3 regions of the Arthrobacter sp. TJ-265 genome follow, and region 1 is predicted to be linked to each of the others. Evidence: riboswitches for the same ligand, from Rfam matches in the RefSeq annotation. Region 1 holds a riboswitch; each other region holds the start of a gene.

Evidence for each region. A riboswitch is a leader RNA that binds a small molecule or an ion and turns the genes downstream of it on or off. The one in region 1 is predicted to bind cyclic di-AMP.
Region 2: linked by a shared signal. The riboswitch ahead of AC4D2E_RS04845 (C40 family peptidase) and the one ahead of AC4D2E_RS11350 (NlpC/P60 family protein) in region 1 are both predicted to bind cyclic di-AMP.
Region 3: linked by a shared signal. The riboswitch ahead of AC4D2E_RS12840 (C40 family peptidase) and the one ahead of AC4D2E_RS11350 (NlpC/P60 family protein) in region 1 are both predicted to bind cyclic di-AMP.

What each region holds. Positions count from the first base shown of each region.
Region 1 covers NZ_JBZCND010000002.1:598,059-605,540, reverse strand. The annotation lists gene serC (phosphoserine transaminase) at 1-1,123, opposite strand, end outside; gene AC4D2E_RS11355 (iron-dependent transcriptional repressor DtxR) at 1,374-2,072, shown strand; cyclic di-AMP (ydaO/yuaA leader) riboswitch at 2,205-2,372, shown strand; gene AC4D2E_RS11350 (NlpC/P60 family protein) at 2,377-3,270, shown strand; gene AC4D2E_RS11345 (NlpC/P60 family protein) at 3,297-4,223, shown strand; gene AC4D2E_RS11340 (HNH endonuclease) at 4,444-4,941, shown strand; gene mobA (molybdenum cofactor guanylyltransferase) at 4,938-5,558, shown strand; gene AC4D2E_RS11330 (DUF6457 domain-containing protein) at 5,576-5,860, shown strand; gene AC4D2E_RS11325 (molybdopterin molybdotransferase MoeA) at 5,857-7,134, shown strand; gene fdhD (formate dehydrogenase accessory sulfurtransferase FdhD) at 7,228-7,482, shown strand, end outside.
Region 2 covers NZ_JBZCND010000001.1:1,006,404-1,013,885, reverse strand. The annotation lists gene AC4D2E_RS04855 (alpha/beta fold hydrolase) at 1-1,647, shown strand, start outside; gene AC4D2E_RS04850 (NAD-dependent epimerase/dehydratase family protein) at 1,644-2,609, shown strand; gene AC4D2E_RS04845 (C40 family peptidase) at 2,773-3,615, opposite strand; cyclic di-AMP (ydaO/yuaA leader) riboswitch at 3,618-3,825, opposite strand; gene mutM (bifunctional DNA-formamidopyrimidine glycosylase/DNA-(apurinic or apyrimidinic site) lyase) at 3,936-4,898, opposite strand; gene rnc (ribonuclease III) at 4,899-5,645, opposite strand; gene rpmF (50S ribosomal protein L32) at 5,719-5,922, opposite strand; gene AC4D2E_RS04825 (YceD family protein) at 5,925-6,491, opposite strand; gene AC4D2E_RS04820 (YdcF family protein) at 6,609-7,193, shown strand; gene coaD (pantetheine-phosphate adenylyltransferase) at 7,216-7,482, opposite strand, start outside.
Region 3 covers NZ_JBZCND010000003.1:245,418-252,899, forward strand. The annotation lists gene AC4D2E_RS12820 (hypothetical protein) at 1-34, shown strand, start outside; gene AC4D2E_RS12825 (CoA-binding protein) at 31-543, opposite strand; gene AC4D2E_RS12830 (O-acetylhomoserine aminocarboxypropyltransferase/cysteine synthase family protein) at 540-1,919, opposite strand; SAM riboswitch class I at 2,011-2,114, opposite strand; gene AC4D2E_RS12835 (hypothetical protein) at 2,199-2,429, shown strand; cyclic di-AMP (ydaO/yuaA leader) riboswitch at 2,550-2,730, shown strand; gene AC4D2E_RS12840 (C40 family peptidase) at 2,736-3,659, shown strand; gene acs (acetate--CoA ligase) at 3,749-5,695, opposite strand; gene AC4D2E_RS12850 (ABC transporter permease) at 5,701-6,573, opposite strand; gene AC4D2E_RS12855 (aliphatic sulfonate ABC transporter substrate-binding protein) at 6,570-7,482, opposite strand, start outside.

The DNA.
Region 1 (7,482 bases):
ACAGGAGGTTCTCGACCACGTGGTCGATGCAGCCGATGAGGGCCGAGATGTCGTCGGGCTCGATGGCCACGAAGGTGGCCACGCGGAGCTGGTTGCGCCCCAGCTTCCGGTACGGCTCGACGTCGACGACCCCGTTGGCGCGCAGGATGGCGGCGATCCGGGCCGCGTCCACCGCCTCGTCGAAGTCCACCGTGACGATCACGTTCGAGCGGTCCTCGGGACGGGTCACGTAGGGGCGCGCCACGGGGGAGGCCTCCGCCCAGCGGTACAGCCGCCCCGCCGAGTCCGCAGTCCGGGCCGCCGCGAAGGGCAGGCCACCCTGCGCATTGAGCCACTGCACCTGGGCCTCCAGCGTCACGAGCGTCGAGAGCGACGGCGTGTTGTAGGTCTGGTTGAGGCGCGAGTTGTCGATAGCCGTCTGCAGGTCGAGGAAATCCGGGATCCAGCGGTCACCGGCGGCGATGCGCGCCGCGCGCTCCAGCGCGGCGGGGGAGAACAGGCCGAGCCACAGGCCGCCGTCCGAGGCGAAGTTCTTCTGCGGCGCGAAGTAGTAGACGTCCGCCTGGGAGACGTCGACGTCGAGCCCGCCCGCTGCGGAGGTGGCATCGACGACGACGAGGGCTCCGTCGTCGGCGCCCTCGACCCGCCGGACGGGTGCTGCAACGCCGGTGGAGGTCTCGTTCTGCGGCCAGGCATAGAAATCGACGCCGGCCTCCGCCGTCGCCTCCGGCCGGGTGCCCGGCTCACTCGTGAGGACGCTGGAGGCGTCGAGGAACGGTGCCTTGTTCGTGGCGGACGCGAACTTGGAACCGAACTCCCCGAAGGAGAGGTGCTGGGCCCTCCGGTCGACGAGCCCGAACGTGGCGACGTCCCAGAAGGCCGTCGAGCCGCCCACACCGAGGACCACCTCGTACCCGTCGGGGGCGGCGAAGAAGGCGCGGAGCCCTTCGCGGACGCGCCCCACGAGGTCGCGGACCGGGGCCTGGCGGTGGGAGGTCCCCAGGAGGGAGGTGCCGGCCGCGACGAGGGCGTCGACCTGACCGCTCCGGACCTTCGACGGACCTGCACCGAAGCGGCCGTCCGAGGGGAGGAGGTGTGCGGGGATGCGGGATGATTCGCTCAAGGGGGCTCCAACTCTGGGACGGGGGTGCAGACCTCAATTCTGCCCCAGCGGCCGATGGCCCTCCATTTGTTAACGCCCCCGGGGAGGACGCTTCGGCAGCCCGGGCACGGCCGGCCCCAGGATTGCCGGGCCCGTGATGCCATGCGTTAACCTTGGGAGGCGTGGGGCGGAACCGGGCCGATGGCCGCACCCCTCACCGGCGTGAGGCAGTCCAGCCGCGCACCCGCACCGCACCAAGGAGCTGAACCGCATGACGGACCTCATCGACACCACCGAGATGTACCTGCGGACCATCCTTGAGCTCGAGGAAGAGAACATCGTCGCGCTCCGTGCGCGCATCGCCGAGCGGCTGCGCCACTCCGGCCCCACCGTGTCCCAGACCATCGGCCGGATGGAACGCGACGGCCTCGTGGTCGTCTCCGGTGACAGGCACCTCGAGCTCACCGAGACCGGCCGGCGCCGCGCCACCGGCGTGATGAGGAAGCACCGTCTCGCGGAGCGCCTCCTGAGCGACGTGATCGGACTCGACTGGGCATACGTGCACGACGAGGCATGCCGCTGGGAGCACGTCATGAGCGAGCGCGTGGAGCGCCGACTGTACGAGCTCCTCGGCAAGCCCTCGGACTCTCCCTACGGCAACCCGATCCCCGGCCTGGCGGCCATCGGCGGCGTGGAATCGGAGCTGTTCACGGACGGCGTGGTCACGCTGCTGTCCGCGATGGCCACTTACACGCCCGGCAGCCTGGTCACGCTCGCGCGCCTCGCCGAACCCATCCAGGTGGACCCCGAACTCCTCACCCAGCTCGACGAGGGCGGGCTGCGCCCGGGCGCACGGCTCAGTCTCGAATCGGTGGGAGGGTACGTCTCCGTGCGCGTCCCCGGTGTCGAAGGTGCCCTCGAACTGCCGCCCGAGGTCGCCTCGCACGTCTTCGTCTCCGTCGGGGACTGACCGCCTCCCGAGACCTTCGTCACCAGAAACACACCGTTCCGTGATCGGAATGTGACATATCTCGTGGTGTGTTGTAGCGTTCGAAATGTGCCGGGCTCGCTCTGGATCCAGCACCCTCCTGCAAATCGCCTAGCTCTGCCATTGCCGGAGGTTCGTCCGCACCATCGCATGGCAGAGGCGGGGGAACCAATTCTGGGTCTCTGAGAAGAGATCCTTGGGGTTAAGTCGCTGTTCACGCAGCGGCCGGGTGACTCCCATCCGAATCCGACAGCTCACCTCGCAGGCGTTGGGAGAGGTCTCCAACGTGTCCATCAGCTCTTCGCCGGGCCGCCACCGCGCGCCCCGGAACATCAGTCCGCTGACCGGTCTGTCCGCCGCCGTCGCATCCAATGCCGGATCCGTCGGTCGCCAGGCCGCCGTCATCGTCGCAGCGTCAGGCCTCGTCCTCACCGCCGGTCTGCCGGCCCACGGGACCGCAGGGGCAGAGCGCGAGGTGCAGTCCTCCGCGACCCTGAGCATCGATCGTGTGGTGACGGCCGCGGTCACCGTGCCGGCCACGGCGACGGTGTCCTTCGACCGCGTCGCCGTCGAGGTGGAGGCCGCCCCGAAGCCCGTCGAGGCCCCGGCCATCGAGGAGGCTCCCGTGGAGGTTCCGCCGGTCGCCGTCCCGGCCCCGCCCGCTGCCGCCGTCGCCCCGGTCGAGGCTGCTCCCGTGGTGGCACCGACCGCCGCCGTCGCCCCCGTTGCCGTGGTCGCACCGGCCCCCGCTGCCCCGGCTGCCGTCGCTCCCGTCGTCGCAGCCCCCGCTGCCGTCGCTCCCGCTGCCGTGGGCGCGCCGGCCCCCGTCGCTGCGGTGCCCGCCGCCCGGAGGCCGGCTCCCGCCCCGTCCTCCGGCGTCGCCGCCGGCCTGGTCGGTTCGGCGTACTCGCAGATCGGCGTCGCGCAGGACTGCACCGCCATGGTCGAGAAGGCCCTGCGCTCGGTCGGCAAGTCCGTGGGCGACCTCGCTCCCGGCCAGTTCTTCCAGTTCGGCGCCGTCGTCGGATCGCCCGCTCCCGGTGACCTCGTGATCACGGGCGGCCATGTCGCGATCTACGTCGGGAACGGCCAGGTCGTCAGTGGCGGCCTCAACGGCATGAACACCGGCCTGCACAACCTCTCAGACCTTCCCGGCGCCGGCTTCGTCCGCGTCCGCTAGCCCCCCCACACTCGGAGAACACCCTCATGTCATCACTCATGTCCTTCCGCCCTGCCCCCGCCCGCCACCGCGACGACGCCGGCAACGCTGCGGCCTTCGCCGTCCTCGCACGGACCGTGTCCACCCAGGCGGGCGGGATGGGCCGACAGGCGGCCGTCTTCGCGGCGGCCTCCGGGCTCGTCCTGACCAGCGGGGTCGCTGCCAACGCGGCGGACCTCCAGCCCCAGCGTGAGGTCCGGGCGTCCACCGTGGCCCTGACCTCCTCCCGCGCGCCCGTCGTCGCCTCGGACAAGACCGTCGTGTCCTTCGCCATGACCCCGGTCAAGGTGAAGGCCAAGCCGGTCGTCGTCGAGAAGGCCCCCGTCGTCGAGAAGGCTCCTGTCGAGGCTCCCGTCGTCGAGGCTCCCGTCGTCGAGGCACCCGTCGCTGAGGCGCCGGTTGTCGAAGCCCCCGTGGCCGTGGCGCCTGCTGTCGCAGCACCTGCTGCAATCATGGCTCCCGCTGTGGCAGCCCCGATCGAAGCGCCGGCCGCGCCCGTCGCGGAGACACGCGCGGCGGCGGGTGCTCCGGCGCCCGCACCCGCACCGGCACCGGCACCGGCTCCGGCGCCCGCACCCTCCTCCGGTGTGGCAGCGACCATCGCCGCCGCGGCCAAGGGCCAGCTCGGCGTCATGCAGGACTGCACGCGCCTCGCAAGCAACTCCCTCGCCGCGGCCGGGATCAACTTCCACGGCTGGCCGGCCGGGTACCTGTCCCTCGGCCGCACGGTGAGTGCCGGCGAGGCCATCCCCGGTGACCTGATCTACTACGCCGACGGCGGCATGGGCAAGGCCCACATCGCGGTGTACATCGGCGGCGGCCAGGCCGTCCACGGCGGATTCAACGGCAACACCACGGTCATCGCTCCGGCCGAGCTCGGCTCCGGCGGCGTGTACATCCGCGTGGGCGGCTGACCCGAACGGCTGTGGATGCAGGAGGACCGGCACACGTGCCGGTCCTCCTGCCGTTCGGCTCCCACCGGAGGTAGCAGAAGCAGGAGCCCGCACATCGCCGGCCCGGCGTTCCGCGGACGGCCGGGTGCGGCTTACCCTTGCAGTGTCCATCCGAAGCACTTCTCCCGATGCCCGGGACAGCAACCGGTTGCGGGACCAGGTCAGCAATGGGGCAAGGCGCATGCGCACTCTCGTTCTGAATGCAGGATATGAACCGCTGGCGGTCGTCACCTTCCGCCGGGCGCTGGTCCTTGTCCTGACGGGGAAGGCGAGCGTCGTGGCAGAGGACGACGACCCGGTGGTCGGTCCTGCGGACGTCTTCGGAAGGCCCTCGGTGATCCTGCTCAACAGATACGTGAAGGTCCCCTATCGCCAGGACTTCGCGGCGACGAGGCGAGGAGTACTGCGCCGTGACAACCACCTGTGCGCCTACTGCGGGAAGGCGGCGTCCACCATCGACCACGTGATGCCGAGGTCGAGGGGCGGCGGCGACACCTGGGAGAACCTCGTGGCCTGCTGCCTGAGATGCAACAACGCCAAGGGGAACAAGACCCTCGCCAGCCTCGGCTGGACCCTGAGGGTCGTCCCGCGCCCGCCCCGCGGACCCCAGTGGCAGATCCGCGAACTGGAGAGGCCCGCGCCGCAGTGGAGCGAGTTCCTCACGGAGACCGCCGCGTGAGGACCGGAGGGGACCGCCCTCGGTTCGACGCCGTGATCCTCGCCGGGGGGCGGTCCTCCCGCCTCGGCGGTGTCCCGAAAGCCGGGCTGGTCGTGGAGGGAGTGACCCTGCTGGAGCGGACGTGCGCCGCGCTCGCCGACGCCGGGCAGATGGTGGTCGTGGGGCCCGACCCCCGGGCCGACGGCGGGCGCGCGATGCCGGGTGCGCCGTCGTTCGTGCGTGAGGAGCCGGCCTTCACCGGACCCGCAGCCGCCCTCGTGGCCGGGTTCCGGACGGGGGCGGGCCGCCGACGGGCGCCCTGGTGCGCCGTCGTCGCCTGTGACATGCCGCGCGTCGCCGAGCTCGTCGACGTGCTGCTCGCCGAGGCCGCCGCCGACGAGGACGCATCGCTCGTGGCCGTGGACGGGGGCCGCGCCCAGCCGCTCGCGGCGCTCTACCGGAGCGACGATCTGGCGGCCGCCGTGGACGCGATCCTCGCTACCGGGACAGCCGACAACCTGTCGATGCGCAGCCTCCTTGCTAGTGTGAGGACCAGACCTGTCCCGGTTCCGCCGGGCACAACGCACGACGTCGACACCTGGGCTGATGCGAGGGTACTGGGAGTCGACGTCCCCTAGAACCTCCCGGAGGGCTCATGGACGATCGCCAGAAGCTGCTGCACGAATGGACCGAACGGCTGCTCGCCGCCTTCGAGATCGACGGGACGGATGTGGACATCGACGCCGTCCTCGGCCTGGCCGGCAAGGCGGCCCACGGCGTGGTGCGCCCTGCCGCGCCCCTGACGACGTTCGTGGTGGGCTACGCCGCCGGTCTCGCCGTCGGCAGCGGGCAGGCCGACGAGGACGTGGCCATGCGCTCGGCCCTGGGGGTCGCCGACGCCCTGTGCGCGGAGGCCGCGGCGGAAGGCGGCACCGCATGATCGAGGGCGGCGCAGCAACGAATGTCGACTGGGCGACGGCCCGTACCCTGGCCTACGGTGCCGGGCGCCCCCTGCCGTTCCAGACCGTGCCCCTCGCCGACGCGCTCGGGCAGACCCTCGCGGAGCCGGTACACGCCCTGCAGTCCATCCCCCACTATGCGTCGTCCGCGATGGACGGCTGGGCGGTCAACGGCGAACCGCCGTGGACGCTCGTGAGCCGCCCCGAACCGGAGGACCACCCGCGGGGCAGGGCGACCCCGCACAGCGATTCCGGGGAGGTCTCGCTCGCGCCTGGCGAGGCGACCTTCATCCTCACGGGCGGTGTGGTGCCCCAAAACGCCGTCGGCATCCTCCGCACCGAGCACGGCGCGGTCCGCGGGGGCACGCTGAACCGCAACGGGTCCGCGCGCCCCGACGAGCCGTCGCCCGGCGAGCATGTCAGGCCCGCCGGTGAGGAGGCGGAGGAGGGCTCCCTGGCAATCCCCGCCGGCGTCGTCCTCAACCCCGCCCAGATCGCCCTCGCGGCGGTCTGTGGCCATGACACGCTCGCCGTCCTGCGGGCACCGCGCGTGTCGCTGCTGATGACCGGTGACGAGGTGATCGAGCACGGGCTGCCGCACGCGGGCCAGGTGCGTGACACCTTCGGTCCCCAGCTGCCCGGCTTCGTCGCGATGCTGGGCGGGCACGTCGACGTGTCGGGCCGTGCGAAGGACGACCTCGACGACGTCGTGGCGGCCATCAGCGCCGAACCCACCGACGAGTTCTCCCTCGCCCGGGCGTCCGGCGACGTACTCATCACGACGGGCGGGACCGGCAGCTCCATGGCCGACCACATCCGCCGGGCACTCATGGAGGTCGGGGCGGAGATGATCATCGACGGCATCGCCATGCGGCCCGGGCACCCGACGCTGCTCGCACGGCTACCCGACGGGCGCTTCCTCGTGGGGCTCCCCGGCAACCCGCTGGCCGCGATGATGGCGATGATCACGGTTGCCGGGCCCCTGCTCGCGGGCCTGCGCGGTTCGTCCCTGGACGAGCCGTCACCGGTGGTGACGGCCGACGCCTTCGAACCCCTGCCGGGGAGGAGCCGCCTGGTGCCCTACCGGATGGAGTCCGGGCAGGCCGTGCCGAGTACGCACCAGCGTTCCGGGATGCTCCGTGGGCTCGCCGCAGCCGACGGCGTGATGGTGGTCCCCGCGGAGGGCTGCGGGGCCGGCGATGCGGTGCAGGCCCTGTCGCTGCCGTGGTCACCACCCGCGGGTCCACGGACGTAGCCCAACGGCGTCCACGTTTCTGTGTCGAAGCCGACACACCAGATAGTGCCCGGGGTCGACTGACCTCGTCCGGGGCCGAGGTAAGGAGTCCGAATGAACCGGGTCACGCAGCGCCGCCGCATCACCAAGTTCCGGGTGGGAGCGCAGACGGGCCGTCGCGAGGACGTGCTCGCGGGGGAGGAGCCGCTGGAGATCCGCCTCGACGGGAGGGCCTTCACCGTGACGATGCGCACGCCGGGCGACGACTTCGACCTCGTGGCGGGCTTCCTCGTCTCGGAGGGTGTGGTCTGGGAGCCGGGCCAGCTGCCGAGCCTGCGGTACTGCGCGGGCGTGGACGACAACGGGCAG
Region 2 (7,482 bases), on a different contig from region 1:
CGGCGGCTCACCGACCTGGCCGCCGGGCGGGACGCCGCACGGACCGCCGTCGCGGAGATGAAGCCCTCCGGCCCGCCCCGGACCCTGTCCTGGCGGGAGCTCGACGACGACGTCGCCGCCGTCGCCGCCGGCCTGACCGCGCTCGGCTACGGTCCCGGCAGCCGCGTGAGCCTCCTCGTCCCGCCCGGCGTGGACCTGACCGTGCTCATCTACGCCTGCCTGCGCATCGGTGCCGTGATCGTCGTCGCCGACGCCGGCCTCGGCGCCCGTGGACTCAGCCGTGCCGTGAAGGGGTCGGCGCCCGACGTCGTCATCGGCATCGAACGCGCCCTGGTCGCGGCCCGCGCCTTCGGGTGGCCCGGACGGCGCATCAGTGCCGCTCCCCTGTCCCCGGCCAGGCGCAGGGCACTGCGCGTGGAGGCCTCGCTCAACGACCTGCGCGCCGCACGCCCGGCCCGGTCCGCCGTGGAGGCGCCCGCCGCCGACGCCGACGCCGCCATCCTCTTCACCTCGGGCTCCACAGGCCCCGCGAAGGGCGTCGTCTACACGCACCGGCAGCTCTCCGCCATGCGGGACGCCGTCGCGGCGACCCTCGGCCTCGGCGAGGGTGCCTCGCTCGTCGCGGGCTTCGCGCCGTTCGCGCTGCTCGGCCCGGCACTCGGGGCCACCTCCGTCACCCCGGCCATGGACGTCACGGCCCCCAGGACGCTGACCGCGCAGGCGCTGTCCGACGCCGCGGCCGCGATCGACGCGACCGTCGTCTTCGCCTCACCGGCCGCCCTGCGCAACGTGCTCGCCACCGCCGGTGCGCTCACCGACGAGGGCAGGACGGCCCTCGGCCGGATCTCCCTGCTGCTCTTGGCCGGAGCGCCGATCCCCGTCCCGCTCCTCGAAGCCGTCCAGGACCTCGTGCCGTCGGCCGCCCTGCACACGCCCTACGGCATGACGGAATCCCTCCTCGTCGCGGACATCGACCTCGCGGGCATCCGTCGCGCGTCGGCTGACGCGCGGGACGGGCTCGACGGCGCCGGCGGCGGGGTGTGCGTCGGCCTCCCCGTGCACGGCGCCCGCGTCGCCGTCAGTCCGCTCGACGACGACGGTGCGGCGACGGGCGAGGCGACGACGGCGCCCGGGCGGACCGGCGAGATCCTCGTCGACGCCCCCCACGTCAAGGACCGCTACTTCCGGCTGTGGAGGACGCAGCGCGAGTCCGCGCGGACTCCCCCGTGGCACCGGACCGGTGACGTCGGCCACTTCGACGCCGAGGGGCGCCTGTGGGTCGAGGGCCGGCTCGGCCACATCATCACGGCGGCCTCCGGCGTCCTGACGCCCGTCGCCCTCGAGCAGTCGCTGGAGACGATCGACGGCGTCCGGCTGGCTGCCCTCGTGGGCGTCGGACCCGCCGGCACCCAGGCCGTCGTCGCGGTCCTCGAGACGGACGCCGCAGGACGGCGCCCGGCCCTGGCGGATGCTCCGCTCGCGGAGGCGGCACGGGCTGCCGCGCTGAGGCACGGTGTCGGCCTCGCCGCGGTCGTCGCCGTTCCCGGCCTCCCGGTGGACATCCGGCACAACGCGAAGATCGACCGCACGCGCATCGCGCAGTGGTGCAGCCGGTTCCTCTCCGGTGCCCGCGCGGGGTCCCTGTGACGGTCCTCGTCACCGGTGCGAGCGGGATGCTGGGGCGCGCCGTCGCCGAACACCTCGTCGCCTCCGGGGAGGAGGTCCGGTGCCTCCAGCGCCGGCCATCCTCCGTGTCCGGCGCGCAGGACGTCCTGGGCTCGATCACCGATCCGGACGCCGTCGCCTCAGCGGTCCAGGACTGCCGCGCCGTGATCCACCTGGCGGCGAAGGTCTCCTTCACCGGGACTTCCGCCGAGTTCGACCGCACCAACATCGACGGGACCCGGATCCTGCTGGACGCCGCCCGTACGGCCGGGGTCGCCGACGTCGTCCACGTGTCCTCGCCGTCCGTGGCACACGCCGGCTCCTCGCTCGTCGGTGCTCCCGCCGGCCCCGCGGACCCGGCACACGCACGCGGGGACTACGCCCGGACCAAGGCCGCGGCCGAGCTGCTCGCCCTGGGTCGCTCGACGCCGGCGTTCCGCGTCGCCGCGGTGCGGCCGCACATCGTATGGGGCCCCGGCGACACCCAGCTGGTGGAACGCGTGATCGAGCGCGCACGGCACGGACGCCTGCCCCTGCTCGACGGCGGCACGGCCCTGATCGACACGACCTACGTGGACAATGCGGCCTCGGCCATCGTCGCGTGCCTGCGGCGCATGGATGCGGCGCAGGGCCGGGCCCTCGTCGTCACCAACGGCGAGCCCCGTCCCATCGCCGAACTGCTCGGCGGGATCTGCCGCGCCGGCGGCGTGGAGCCACCCGCCTGGTCCGTCCCGGGAGCACTGGCTCGCGGCGCGGGATCCGTGATCGAGCGGGCCTGGCTGCGGCTCGGCAGGACGGATGAGCCTCCCATGACCCGCTTCCTGGCGGAACAGCTCTCGACCGCGCACTGGTTCGACCAGCGGGATACGCGCAGCGTGCTCGACTGGCGCCCGTCCGTGAGCGTCGATGAAGGGCTCGAGCGCCTGGCGGCGTACTACCGCTGAGGCTCTCCGCCTGAGTGCGCGGGTGTGGCGGGTGTCGCCGTCGACCACCCACCCCACGTGCACGACGTGCTCCCACCGGATACTCAGAAGGACGGGATGCGCGATGCATCCCGTCCTTCCGACCGTCTCACTGGTGGCGCCGGCCGTACGGCCGGCGGCTCAGTTAGCGGGTGTAGTAACCATCCACGGACATGGCGTTGACCGAGTGGACCACGGTGCCCTGCGAGGGGTTCAGGGCGCTGACCATCTGGCCGTTGCCGAGGTAGATCCCCACGTGGCTGCCACCGTTCTGGCTCACCAGGTCACCCGGCTGGGGGTTGCTGGTGGGCGTCATGGCAGCGAACTGGGCCCAGGTGGTGCGCGGCAGGTTGACGCCGTTCTGGGCGTAGGCCCACTGCACGAAGGCCGAGCAGTCCCAGGCACCGAAGGAGGTCCCGCCGTACACGTAGCCCGAGCCGACACCCTGCATCGCCGCTCCGACGACGCCGCCGTTACCCACAGGGGTGATCGACGGGGTGGACTGGAAGCTGACCGCGGGGGTCGCTGCCGGAGCAGCGGCAGGCGCCGCGGCGGGCACTGCAGTGGGGGCCGCAGCAGGCACGGCGACGATCGATGCCGACTGCACGGAGTACTGCGCGGGAGCAGCGGAACCGCCGAGGGAGATCGACTGGCCGGGGTAGATCACCGAGGCGGAGCCGAGTCCGTTGGCGGCGAACAGGCTGTCGACGCTCAGGCCGTGCATCGCCGCGATGGACCCGAGGGTGTCGCCGGCCTGCACGGTGTGGGTGCCTGCGGCAGCAGTGGAGGCTGCGGCCGGCTGGGTGCTGATCTCGCCTGCGGCGTTCGCGGGAAGCGATGCGCCGAACATGATGCCCGAAGCGACGGCGACGGCGGCGGCAGGCTTGCCGGCGACGGAGGCGCTTGCGGAGACGGCGCGGGATGCCGTGATGAAGGGGTTGATGCGCGTGGGGACGGCCCGGTGGCGCGCGAAAGTGCTCTTGGACATGTTGATGCCTTTCCCAATGCCTGCGAAGTTAGCTGTCGGGTTCGGATGGGACATCCGGACACGCTTGCTACAGACCATCGCCCCCAGCGCTGGTCTGCGCGTGTCTTTACCCCTAGGACCCGTGATCGGGTCCGCTAGTGGTTCCCCCGCCCCTGTCGAATGTGTAGTGCGAACGGTCCGTCCTCATCGACAGGGTTAGGCAGTGTGAGGATGGGCGCCCATCCGTTGTGGATCGGACGCGAGACTAACCGTACCGGTTGGTAACCCCTGTTGTCACATTTAGATCACGAGGCGAATATCACCTTTTTCTGCCTAACGGATTAGAACCGTGCATTGCGCGGGCGCGGCTGGCAGATCGGGCACAGGTAGGACGACCTGTTCATGAACGATTCGCGGCGCAGCAGCGTGGTCCGCCCCTCGGACGCGCAGCGGCGGCATGGCCGGCCCTCCCGCCCGTAGGTCTCCAGATCGCGCGCGAAGTAGCCCGATGCACCGTTCACGTTGACGTACAGGGAGTCGAAGCTGGTGCCACCGGCCGCCAGCGCCCGTTCCATCACGGAGGTGACGGCGTGGACGATGCGCCGGGTATCGGGCCGGCGCATGGTGTCCGTGGGGCGCGCGTAGTGGAATCCGGCCGCCCAGAGCGCCTCGTCCGCGTAGATGTTGCCGATCCCGGAGATGAGCCCCTGGTCGAGCAGGGCCCGTTTCAGGCCCGTCCTGCGCCCGCGGAGGCGTTCGTGGAAGGCATCCGTGGAGAAGCCGGGGTCGAGGGGATCGCGCGCGATGTGCGCGGCCTGGTGGGGAACGAGTGGCAGGTCGGAGGCGCCGAGCCCGCCGGGCAGGCCGTCCGGTGTCGGCTCCAGCTCCGCGACGAACATCCCGCCGAAGATCCGCTGGTCGACGAACCGCAGCTCGCCCGGCAGGGCGGCGCCGTCGTCGTCGACCGCCGGGGAGAGCGCGAGGCGGACCTTCAGGTGCTTCTCGAGGGGGGCGTCGGGTTCCTCGACGAGGAGTTGCCCGCTCATCCCGAGGTGCGCCATCAATGCGACGTGCGGGCGATCACCGGGCCGGGCCGCGTCCTCGAGGATCATCCACAGGAACTTGCCCCGGCGCACGACGTCGCTGACGCGGGCACCCTCGAGGGTGCCCACGAAGTCCTCGACGCCGTCGACGTGCCGCCGGAGGGATCGGGGATCCAGGACATCCACGGATCCGATGGTGCGGCCCGCCACCCAGCGTGCGAGGCCGCGTCGGACGACCTCGACCTCGGGGAGTTCAGGCACTCAGGGTCCGTCGGGCACCGCAGTGGTGCCGGTGCTGTCGGCGGGGCCGCCGGGCGGTAGGGGGTCCAGGGGCACCGCGAGCGTCTTCCAGGACTCGGCCGCGGCCGCCTGCTCGGCTTCCTTCTTGGAGTTCCCGCACCCGGAGCCGTACTCGATGCCACCGATCAGCAGGCGGGCCGTGAACGTCCGGGCGTGATCGGGTCCCGTCCCGTCGACCCGGTAGTCGATCGTCCCGAGCCGCCGGGCGGCCGCGGTCTCCTGGATGCGGGTCTTCCAGTCGGTCCCCTCACCGAGCACCGCCGCATCGCGCAACAGCGGTCCGATGAGCCGCATGACCATGGCGCGGGCCGTCTCGATGCCGTGGCTGAGGTAGGCGGCCCCGATGACGGCCTCCATGGTGTCCGCCAGGATCGAGGCCTTGTCCCGCCCGTTCGTCAGCTTCTCCCCCTGGCCCAGCAGCACGTAGCTGCCGAGGTCCAGGGTGCGGGCCACCCCCGCGAGTGCCTTCGTGCTGACGACGGCTGAGCGCCTCTTGGCGAGGTCCCCCTCGGACAGATCCGGGTGGTCCCGGTACAGCGCGTCGGTGACCGCCAGCCCGAGCACCGAGTCGCCGAGGAACTCCAGGCGCTCGTTCGTCGGGATCCCGCCCTTCTCGTAGGCGTAGGAGCGGTGCGTGAGGGCAAGACGAAGCGTCCCGGCATCGATATCGACACCGAGACGCTTCGTGAGGTCTTCCGTATTCTTCACAACTGCATCAACCGATCCAGCATCGGACGGGCGCCGGCAGGCTCGAGGCCTGCCCTGCGGCGCGGGTCCGTTGTCAGACGTCGGCTACCTTGCGGCCCTTGTACTCGAGGAACAGCGGGGTGCCGGCGGAGTCGGTGACAACCTTGGCCTGGTGGGCGAGGCTGTAGGTGACGCGGCCGTTCTCGAGGGTCTTGACCAGCTTGGGGGCGGTTGCCTTCCACTGGGACCGGCGTGCGCGGGTATTCGCGCGGGACATTTTCCGTTTCGGGACAGCCACGGCTAACTCTCTTCCTTCTCGTCTGACTCTGACTTGGGTGCCGCGTTCTGCTCGGCGGCGGTGCCCGTCAGCCCGGCGAGGGCTGACCAGCGAGGATCCAAAACTTCATGGTGGTGGTCAGGATCGTCATTGAGCCGTGCTCCGCATTCGGAGCAGAGACCCTGGCAATCCTCCCGGCACACCGGCTGGAATGGCAGTGACGTAACCACAGCATCCCTCAACACGGGTTCCAGATCGACCGAATCGTTCTCCACCCTGTGCTGTTCTTCTTCCTCTTCCACCGACAGCGACGCGGAGTCGCTGTAGAAGAAGAGCTCCTGGATCTCCACGTCGCGGTCGAACCGCAGTGGCTCCAGGCACCGGCCGCACTCGCCGGTTACTTCGACGTTCGCCGTTCCCGATACCAGGATTCCCTCGTGCACCGATTCGAAGCGCAGATCCAGTTCCATGTCGGAACCCTCCTGCACCCCGATCAGGGCTACGCCGAAATCCTTGGGTACCGGTGCATGTTCTTCGATTGTCCGCATGCTTCCCGGACTGCGCCCGAGATCCTTGACACTGAAAGTCAAAGGCGAACTGAGATCGCTTTTAATGGTGACTCCTGTAGAACATATGACCGACGTACCATCCTAGCCTGATCCGGCGGGCAGGCCCAAAACGGGCGGGACGTCTAGGCTCGGACCGTGATGTCCGAATCCCCGCCCCCTGCACGGCGTCGACGCCTCCCGCAGGTCCTGTGCACGGCGGGTGTGCTGCTGGCGGTGGGCCTGACGGCTTGGCTGATCCTCGCCTGGACGCTGTTCTACGATCCCCCGCTCCGCCCGGCGGGCAAAGCCGACGCCGTCGTCGTCCTCGCCGGGGCGGCAGCGGAACGGCTTCCGCTCGGCCAGGAGCTGATCGACGACGGCGTCGCCGACGAACTGGTCCTCTCCTCCACCGGGCTGCCGGGCAATGCGGTGACCGACGCCGTCTGCGCCGAGCAGAACCCCCAGACCACCTGCTTCGTCCCGGATCCGCTCACCACGCGCGGTGAGGCGCGTGCGGTGGCCGCGCTGGCCCGGGACAACGGCTGGGACGAGATCGTCGTCGTCACCTCGACCTACCACGTGACCCGGGCGTCGACGAACCTGGGGCAGTGCTCCGAGGCGGACGTCACCATGGCCGGGTCGCAGCCCGAGCTCGGAGCCTCCGGCTGGCTCGCGCGGTTCGTCGAGGAGAGCACGGCGCTCGTGGCGTCGGTCGTGCGGCCGGCCTGCGCCCGCCCCGTCTGAGGACCGGGCCCGCGGGCCGGGATCAGGACGTCCGCAGGTGCTTGTTCACCGCGTCCGGGACGAAGGGCGTGACGTCCCCGCCGAGTGACGCCACCTCCTTCAGGAGGGTCGAGGAGACGTGCGCGAACTCGGTGTCCGTCGGCAGGAACACGGTGTCGATATCCGCCAAGTGACGGTTCATGGTGGCCATGGGGAGCTCGTAGTCGAAGTCGAGGCCGGACCGCAGCCCCTTCACGAGGGCGCCGGCCCCGTGCTCCCGGCAGAAGTCCGCGAGCAGGCCCTCACCCAT
Region 3 (7,482 bases), on a different contig from region 1:
GACGGATCCGCCGGAGGTCCCGGCCCTCCGCTAGGAGGTGATCTGCCGCTTCGAGGAGATGACGCCGGTGTTGAAGCCGGCGAGGTTGAGCCCGCCGTGGAAGCGCGCGTGCTCGATCTTGAGGCACCGGTCCATCACCACGTCCAGGCCGGCCGCTTCGGCCTCGCGTGCGACGTCCTCGTGCCACGATCCCAGCTGCAGCCAGAGCGTCTTCGCGCCGACGTCGAGCGTCTCCTGCAGCACCGAGGGCAGGTCGTCGTGCTTGCGGAACACATCGACGACGTCGGGCACCTCGGGCAGGTCCTTCAGCGATGCATAGGCCGGCCGGCCGAGGATCTCCTTCGCCACCGGGTTGACGAAGTACAGGCGGTAGGGGGAGGAGGACTGCAGGTAGGTCGCCACGAAGTAGGACGCCCGCGAGGGCTTGTCCGAGGCCCCGACGATCGCGACCGACCGAGCGTGCCTCAGCAGGTTCAGCCGTTCGGGCGCCGTCGGCCCTTCCCAGGTCCGTCCAGGTGTCGCGTTGCCGGTGCCGCCGCTCATGCTCCCACTCCCACTGCCCGCGTCGCCGATGCGTCGTCGTCGTTCTCTCCGGCCGCTTCCTGCGGCAGGTCCTCGAAGGAGGCGTCGGCGGCGTTCACCGCGATGTCCAGGGCCTGGTCCAGGTCCCAGAGGATGTCCTCGAGGTCCTCCAGGCCCACGGAGATGCGCACGAGGTCCTCGGGGACGCCCGCCGCTGCGAGCTGCTCGGCCGAGAGCTGCTGGTGCGTCGTCGAGCCCGGATGGATCACGAGGGTGCGGGAGTCGCCCACGTTCGCGAGGTGCGAGGCGAGCTGCAGGGACTCGATGAACTTCTGTCCCGCCTTGCGCCCGCCCCTGATGCCGAAGCTGAACACGGAGCCGGGGCCCTGCGGAAGGTAGGTCTTCGCCCGCTCATGATGCGCGTGGGTGGGGAGCCCGGCGTAGTTGACGTACTCCACCCGCGGGTCGGCCTGCAGCCACTCCGCGACGGCCAGGGCGTTCTCGAGGTGTTCGTCCAGGCGCTGCGCGAGGGTCTCGACCCCCTGGAGGAGCTGGAACGCGGACATCGGCGAGAGGGAGGGCCCGATGTCGCGGAGCTGCTCGGTGCGCAGCTTGGTCAGGAACCCGTATTCCCCGAAGTTCGCCCACCACTGGATGTTGCCATAGGAGGGCACGGGTTCGGTCATCATGGGGAATTTGCCGTTGCCCCAGTCGAAGCGGCCGCTCTCCACGATCACGCCGCCGAGCGTGGTGCCGTGCCCGCCGATGAATTTGGTGGCCGAATGGATGACGATGTCCGCGCCGTGCTCGATGGGGCGCACCAGGTAGGGCGTGCTCAGCGTGGAGTCGACGATGAACGGGATGCCGGCGTCGTGGGCGACCTTCGCGAGGCCTGCGAGGTCGGCGATCTCGCCGGAGGGGTTCGCGATCACCTCGGCGTAGACCGCCTTGGTGTTGTCCCGGAGGGCGGCCGCGTAGTCCGCGGGGTCCGTCCCGGGGACGAAGGTGGTCTCGATGCCGAACCGGCGCAGGGTGACGTCGAGCTGGGTGACCGTGCCGCCGTACAGCTGGGAGGCGGCGACGATGTGGTCCCCGGCCTGGCAGAGCGCCGCGAAGGTGATGAACTCCGCGCTCATGCCCGACGCCGTCGCCACGGCCCCGATCCCGCCCTCGAGGGAGGCGATGCGCTCCTCGAACGCCGCGACCGTCGGATTGCCGATCCGCGAGTAGATGTTGCCGTACTTCTGCAGGGCGAAGAGGTTCGCGGCGTCGTTGGTGTCCTTGAACACGAACGAGGTCGTCTGGTAGATGGGGACGGCCCGGGCCCCGTGGGTGGCGTCGGGAGTGCCGCCGGCGTGGAGTGCACGCGTGCGGAAACCGAAGGAACGTTCTGCCATCAGGCACCTGCCTTGCTGGGTTCGGATGCTGCGAGGGGGATTTCGGGGGCGACGTCGATGCCGAAGGCTGCCGTGGCTGCACTCATGGGTTCCTCCATCGTTCTGGCAGTAGCACCCTCATGCCGCCGCGCAACGCGGAGGCCAGGGTTGCTGCGGCGTCAGTGAGCCAGATCTCTCAGCCGCTCGGGATGGTCGGATCGAGTCTGACACCGGGCCGGTGCAGAACCAAACCATGTGTCCCCGTGTGAGGCAGGGGTTGCGGCGACCTAGGCTGGAGGGATGGAGGAATGGAGATCGGCAAGCCGGGCGCAGGACCGCAAGCTGTGGCAGACGCTCTGGTACGTCGGAGCCGCGCTGACGCTCACGCTGGCCAGCAGCATCCTTGTGGCCCTGGGCGGCCTTGGAACGGCGGCCACGGACTGGTTCTACATCCAGCAGGCGGTGCTGCTCTCGCTCAGTGCAGCCGGGACGGTCTTCGCCCTCCGTCGCTGGCGGGCGCTGCGCGGCTGAGGAGCACTTCACCCCCCGTTACTCTAATGTGACAGAAGTGACTGCTGTTGGGTATGGTCAACATGTGCTTCCGCGACCGTGGGGCGCTCCTGGACGGAATGCCGAGCCCTGCCGTCGTCCCGGACTCGTTCGCAACCACGAAAGGCAGGGACGGGGGAACCACTAGTTCCACCGGGCGCGCAGGAGACCCTGCAGGCGCCCTCGGGGTTAAGTCGCACCACATCACCCACGGGTGATGTTCGCGGCCGGGTGACTCCCATCCGAACCCGACAGCTCACCCCGCAGGCATGGGAGAGGTATAGAACCATGTCACGAAACATTTCTTCAGCGCGCCACCGTGCCGACGTCGACGGCAGTCTCGCGCTGCAGGGCCTGTCCCGCGCCGCCAGGGCCCACACCACCGCCGTAGGCCGCCCCGTCGCCATCGCCGCCGTCACCTCGGGCCTCGCGCTCGGCGCCGTGGGCACCGCCCATGCCGGTGAGTACACCGAGCAGGGCGCGACGACGACCCCCGCGGTCGTTGCAGCCCCCGCAGCACAGGCTGCCCCCGCCGCGCAGACAGCGGTCGCCTCCCCGACGACGCACACCGTCGTCCCGGGTGACACGCTGGGCGCCGTCTCGGCACGCTACGGCGTGGACCTGACCGCGGTCCTCACGGCGAACGGCCTGTCCGTCGCATCGATCATCTTCCCGGGCGACACCATCACCATCCCGACGGGCGGCGCCGCTGCGGCCCCGGCCCGGACGGTCTCGGTGCCCGTGGCCGCTCCCCAGGCTGCGCCCGCGGCCGTCGTGGCTCCTGCTGCGCCTGTCCAGCAGGCCGCGGCCTTCGCCCCGGCTCCCGCCTCCACGGCTCCCGGCTCCGGCGTGTACCTGGCCTCCGCCAAGATCACCCCGGTCGCAGCCTCCGGTGGTACCGCCGGCACCCTTCTGGCCTCCGCCCGGTCCCAGCTCGCCTCCGGTGCCGTCCAGGACTGCACCATCCTCGCGGAGAAGGCACTGCGCGCCGCAGGAATCCCCGTCGGCGACCTCGGCCCCTCGCAGTTCCTGCAGTTCGGCTCCAGGGTGGCATCCCCTGCCCCGGGTGACCTCGTCGTCACCGGCGGCCACGTCGCGATCTACGCCGGCGGCGGCCAGGTCATCAGCAGCGGCATGAACGGGGCGAACCTCACCATGCAGCACTCCCTCTCCGACCTCCCGGGAGCCTCCTTCGTCCGGGTTGCTGGCTGACACCGGAACGAACCACGCGCGGGAAGCGGCAGGTGCTTGGACGGGGCCCTGCCGCTTCCTTCTTTTAATGACCGCTCCCGGACGGTGCGTCAGCGGCGGGACAGCACGTCCTGGATCCCCGCGATGCACCCCTCGTTCTGCAGGGACGTGGTGTCCCCGAGCGGCGAGCCCTCGTAGAGCTGTGTGAGCAGACGGCGCATGATCTTGCCGGAGCGCGTCTTCGGCACATCGGGCACGACGACGACGGCGGACGGCCGCGCGATCGGTCCGATCGCCGCCGCGACGTGGGCGCGGAGCGTCGAGGTGACGTCCGTGTCCGGATCCGTACCCGCGGCGAGGACCACGAAGGCCGCAATGGCATGGCCCGTCAGGGGATCGGGCACGGGGCATGCGCCGGCTTCGGTGACGAGGGGATGGGCCACGAGCGCCGATTCGATCTCGATCGTGGACAGGCGATGACCCGAGACGTTGATGACGTCGTCCACGCGGCCCAGGATCCAGGTGTCACCGTCGTCGTCGTACCGGGCGCCGTCGCCGGCCAGGAACCAGCCCTGCGCTGCGAACCTCCGCCAGTAGGAGTCGAGATACCGCTGCGGGTCTCCCCAGACGGTGCGCGCCATGGCCGGGCCGTGGCGGTCCACCACGATCAGGCCATGCACGCCCGGCGGGACGGGGTGGCCCTCCTCGTCGACGATGCGCGTGCTGACCCCGGGCAGTGCGCGGGCAGCGCAGCCCGGCTTGAAGTCCGCGTCGGTGGGGCTGGGGGAGAGCACCGTGGCGCCGGTCTCGGACTGCCACCAGGTGTCGACGACGGGCACCTCGTCGCGGCCGAGGTTCCGGCGGAACCAGCGCCACGCCTCGGGGTTGACCGCCTCGCCGACCGTGCCCAGCACGCGGATGCTCGAGAGGTCGTGGGAGGCGGGGACGCCGTCCGGGAACCACCCCATGAGCGAGCGGACCAGGGTGGGCGCCGTGTAGTAGCTCGTGACGCCGTAGCGTTCGATGACCTCGAGGTGGCGTCCCGGATGGGGCGTGTTCGGCGTGCCCTCGTAGAGGACCTGCGTGGCGCCGTTGGAGAGCGGCCCGTACAGCTCGTAGGTGTGCGCGGTGACCCACGCGAGATCGGCGGTGCACCAGTGGACGTCCCGCTCCCGCAGGGCCGGGTCGGGGTTGCTGAAGAGGTGCTCGAAACTCCAGGACGCCTGCGTGAGGTACCCGCCCGAGGTGTGCACCAGGCCTTTGGGCTTTCCTGTGGTCCCGGACGTGTACATGATGAACAGCGGCGTCTCGGCGTCGAACGCCTCCGGCTCGTGGTGCTGTGAGGCGGTGTCGACGACGTCGTGCCACCACACGTCGCGGCCCTCCGTCCAGCTGATGTCCGACCCCGTGCGGCGGACCACCAGGACGTGCTCGATGCTGTTGTCCCCGGCCACCGCGGCGTCGGCGTTGTCCTTCACGGACACGGCGACGCCCCGCCGGAACTGGCCGTCGGTGGTGACCAGGAGCTTGGCGCCCGTGTCCTCCACGCGGAAGCGGAGCGCCTCCGCGGAGAACCCGCCGAAGACCAGCGAGTGCACGGCGCCGATCCGCGCGCAGGCGAGCGTGACGACCACCGTCTCGACGAGGACCGGCAGGTAGACGACCACCCGGTCACCCGGTCCGATGCCCAGTGCCAGCAGCGCATTCGCGGCCCGCGACACCTCGTCCTGCAGGTCCGCATAGGTCACGGCGCGGCGGTCCCCGGGCTCACCCTCGAAGTGGAGGGCCACACGATCGCCGCGGCCGGCCCGGACATGCCGGTCCACGCAGTTCACGGCGACGTTCAGGGTGCCGCCGGCGAACCACTCGATGGCGGGGATGCTCAGCGTCCCGTCCCTCTGCGGCTCCGCCCGTTCGAAGGAGTGCACGGTGTGCCACGGTGCCTCCCACTCGAGCCTGGCTGCCTGCTCCGCCCAGAACGCGAGGCGCTCGGCCTCCTCCTGCGCGGTGGCGCCCGCCCCCGTCGCCGTGCCTGTGCCTGCCGTGCCTGCACTCACCGTGCTCACGCCCACCGACGCACCGCCCAGCGTTCGGCGACGCCGAGGAGCGCGTCCGTCGTCTTGCCGATCACGGCCAGCAGGATGATCGCGAGGATGATGCGGTCCACCCGGCCCGTCTGCTGGGAGTCCGTGAGCAGGAAGCCCAGGCCCATGGACGAAGCGATGAGTTCGGCGGCCACGAGGAACAGCCAGGACTGCGCGAGCGCCAGCCGGAGGCCCGAGAACAGGGCGGGCACGACGGCGGGCAACTGTACCGTCGTGAGCAGGCGGATGCCGTTGAGCCCGAACGCCCGGGCGGCCTCGACGAGGTTGCGGTCGACGTGCCGCAGGCCGAGGTAGAGCGTGGTGAAGACGGGGAAGAAGGCGCCGATGCTGATCAACGTGACCTTCGAGTCCTCGTTGATGCCGATCCACAGCACGAGCAGCGGGACCCACGCCAGGGACGGGACGGCGCGCAGGGCTCCCACGGTCGGGGTGAGCAGGACGTCGGCGAGGCGGGAGAGGCCCAGGAGGGCGCCGGCCACCACGCCGAGCAGGGATCCGATGACGAAGCCGAGGACCACGCGCTGGGTGGAGATCAGGATGTGGGTGGCGAGCTGGCCGCGCTCGATGAGGTCGACGGCGGCCGCGAGGACCGACGCCGGCGAGGGGAGCTGCGACGGGCGGAAGAAACCCGACGCCGTGCTGAGGTGCCAGGCCAGCAGGATCAGTGCCGGGACGATGAGCCCGAGCAGGATGACGCCGGTACGCCGGACCGCCCTGCCCCGCCCCGCGTCGTTCTGTGCCTCGGGGCCTCCCAGCGGTGATCCCGCCGCGGAGAATCCGTCCCTGATGATGGGAACCGCGCTGCCCCCGGTCAGATAGTCGGCACTCATGAATCAGAGCCGACGGATGCCGGATCGGCGTTCTCGACGAGCGAGGCGTCGAACAGGGAGTCGAGTGCTTCATCGATCTGCTCCTGGCTCTGCACGTCACCGGTCTCCACGAAGACGGGGCCGATCTTCTCCAGGACGCTGCGCTGGGCGTCGCCCGGGGCGGGATCGACGTCGAGGTTCGTGCGGTCGATGATGACCGACTCGGCGATCGTCGGGTCGATCGCGGCGACCTCGGCGAGGATGGCGGCCGTCTCCTCGGGATTCTCCTTCGCCCATTCCCGTGCCTTCTCGTAGGCGTCCACCACGGTCTGGGCGACGTCCGGCTTCTCCGTGAGGAAGTCCTCGGTGGCGTTGAGGAAGCCGTAGGTGTTGAAGTCGATGTCGCGGAAGAAGAGCTCCGCGCCGTCCTGCTCGGCGGCGGCCATGATCGGGTCCAGGCCGGACCAGGCGTCCACGGCGCCGCTGGCGAGCGCAGCCCGGCCGTCGGCGTGCTGCAGGTTCTCGATCGTGACCTCGGACTGGTCCACGCCCGCGGCCTCGAGCGCCTGCAGGAGGAAGAAGTACGGGTCCGTCCCGCGGGTCGCCGCGATGGACTTGCCGCGCAGGTCCTCGACGCTCGTGATACCGGAGTCGGGGAGCGTGACGAGGGCCGCCCACTCGGGCTGAGAGTAGATGTCGATGGCCTTGATCGGGGAGCCGTTGGAGCGGGCGAGCAGGGCGGCGGACCCGGCGGTGGAGCCGACGTCGATCGCCCCGGCGCGCAGTGCCTCGTTGGCCTTGTTCGACCCGGCGGACTGCACCCAGTTGACGGTGATGTCCTGGGCGGCGAGTTCCTCCTCGAGCCAGCCCTGCTCCTTGATGACGAGGCTCAGCGGGTTATAGGTGGCGAAGTCGATGTTGAGCTCACCG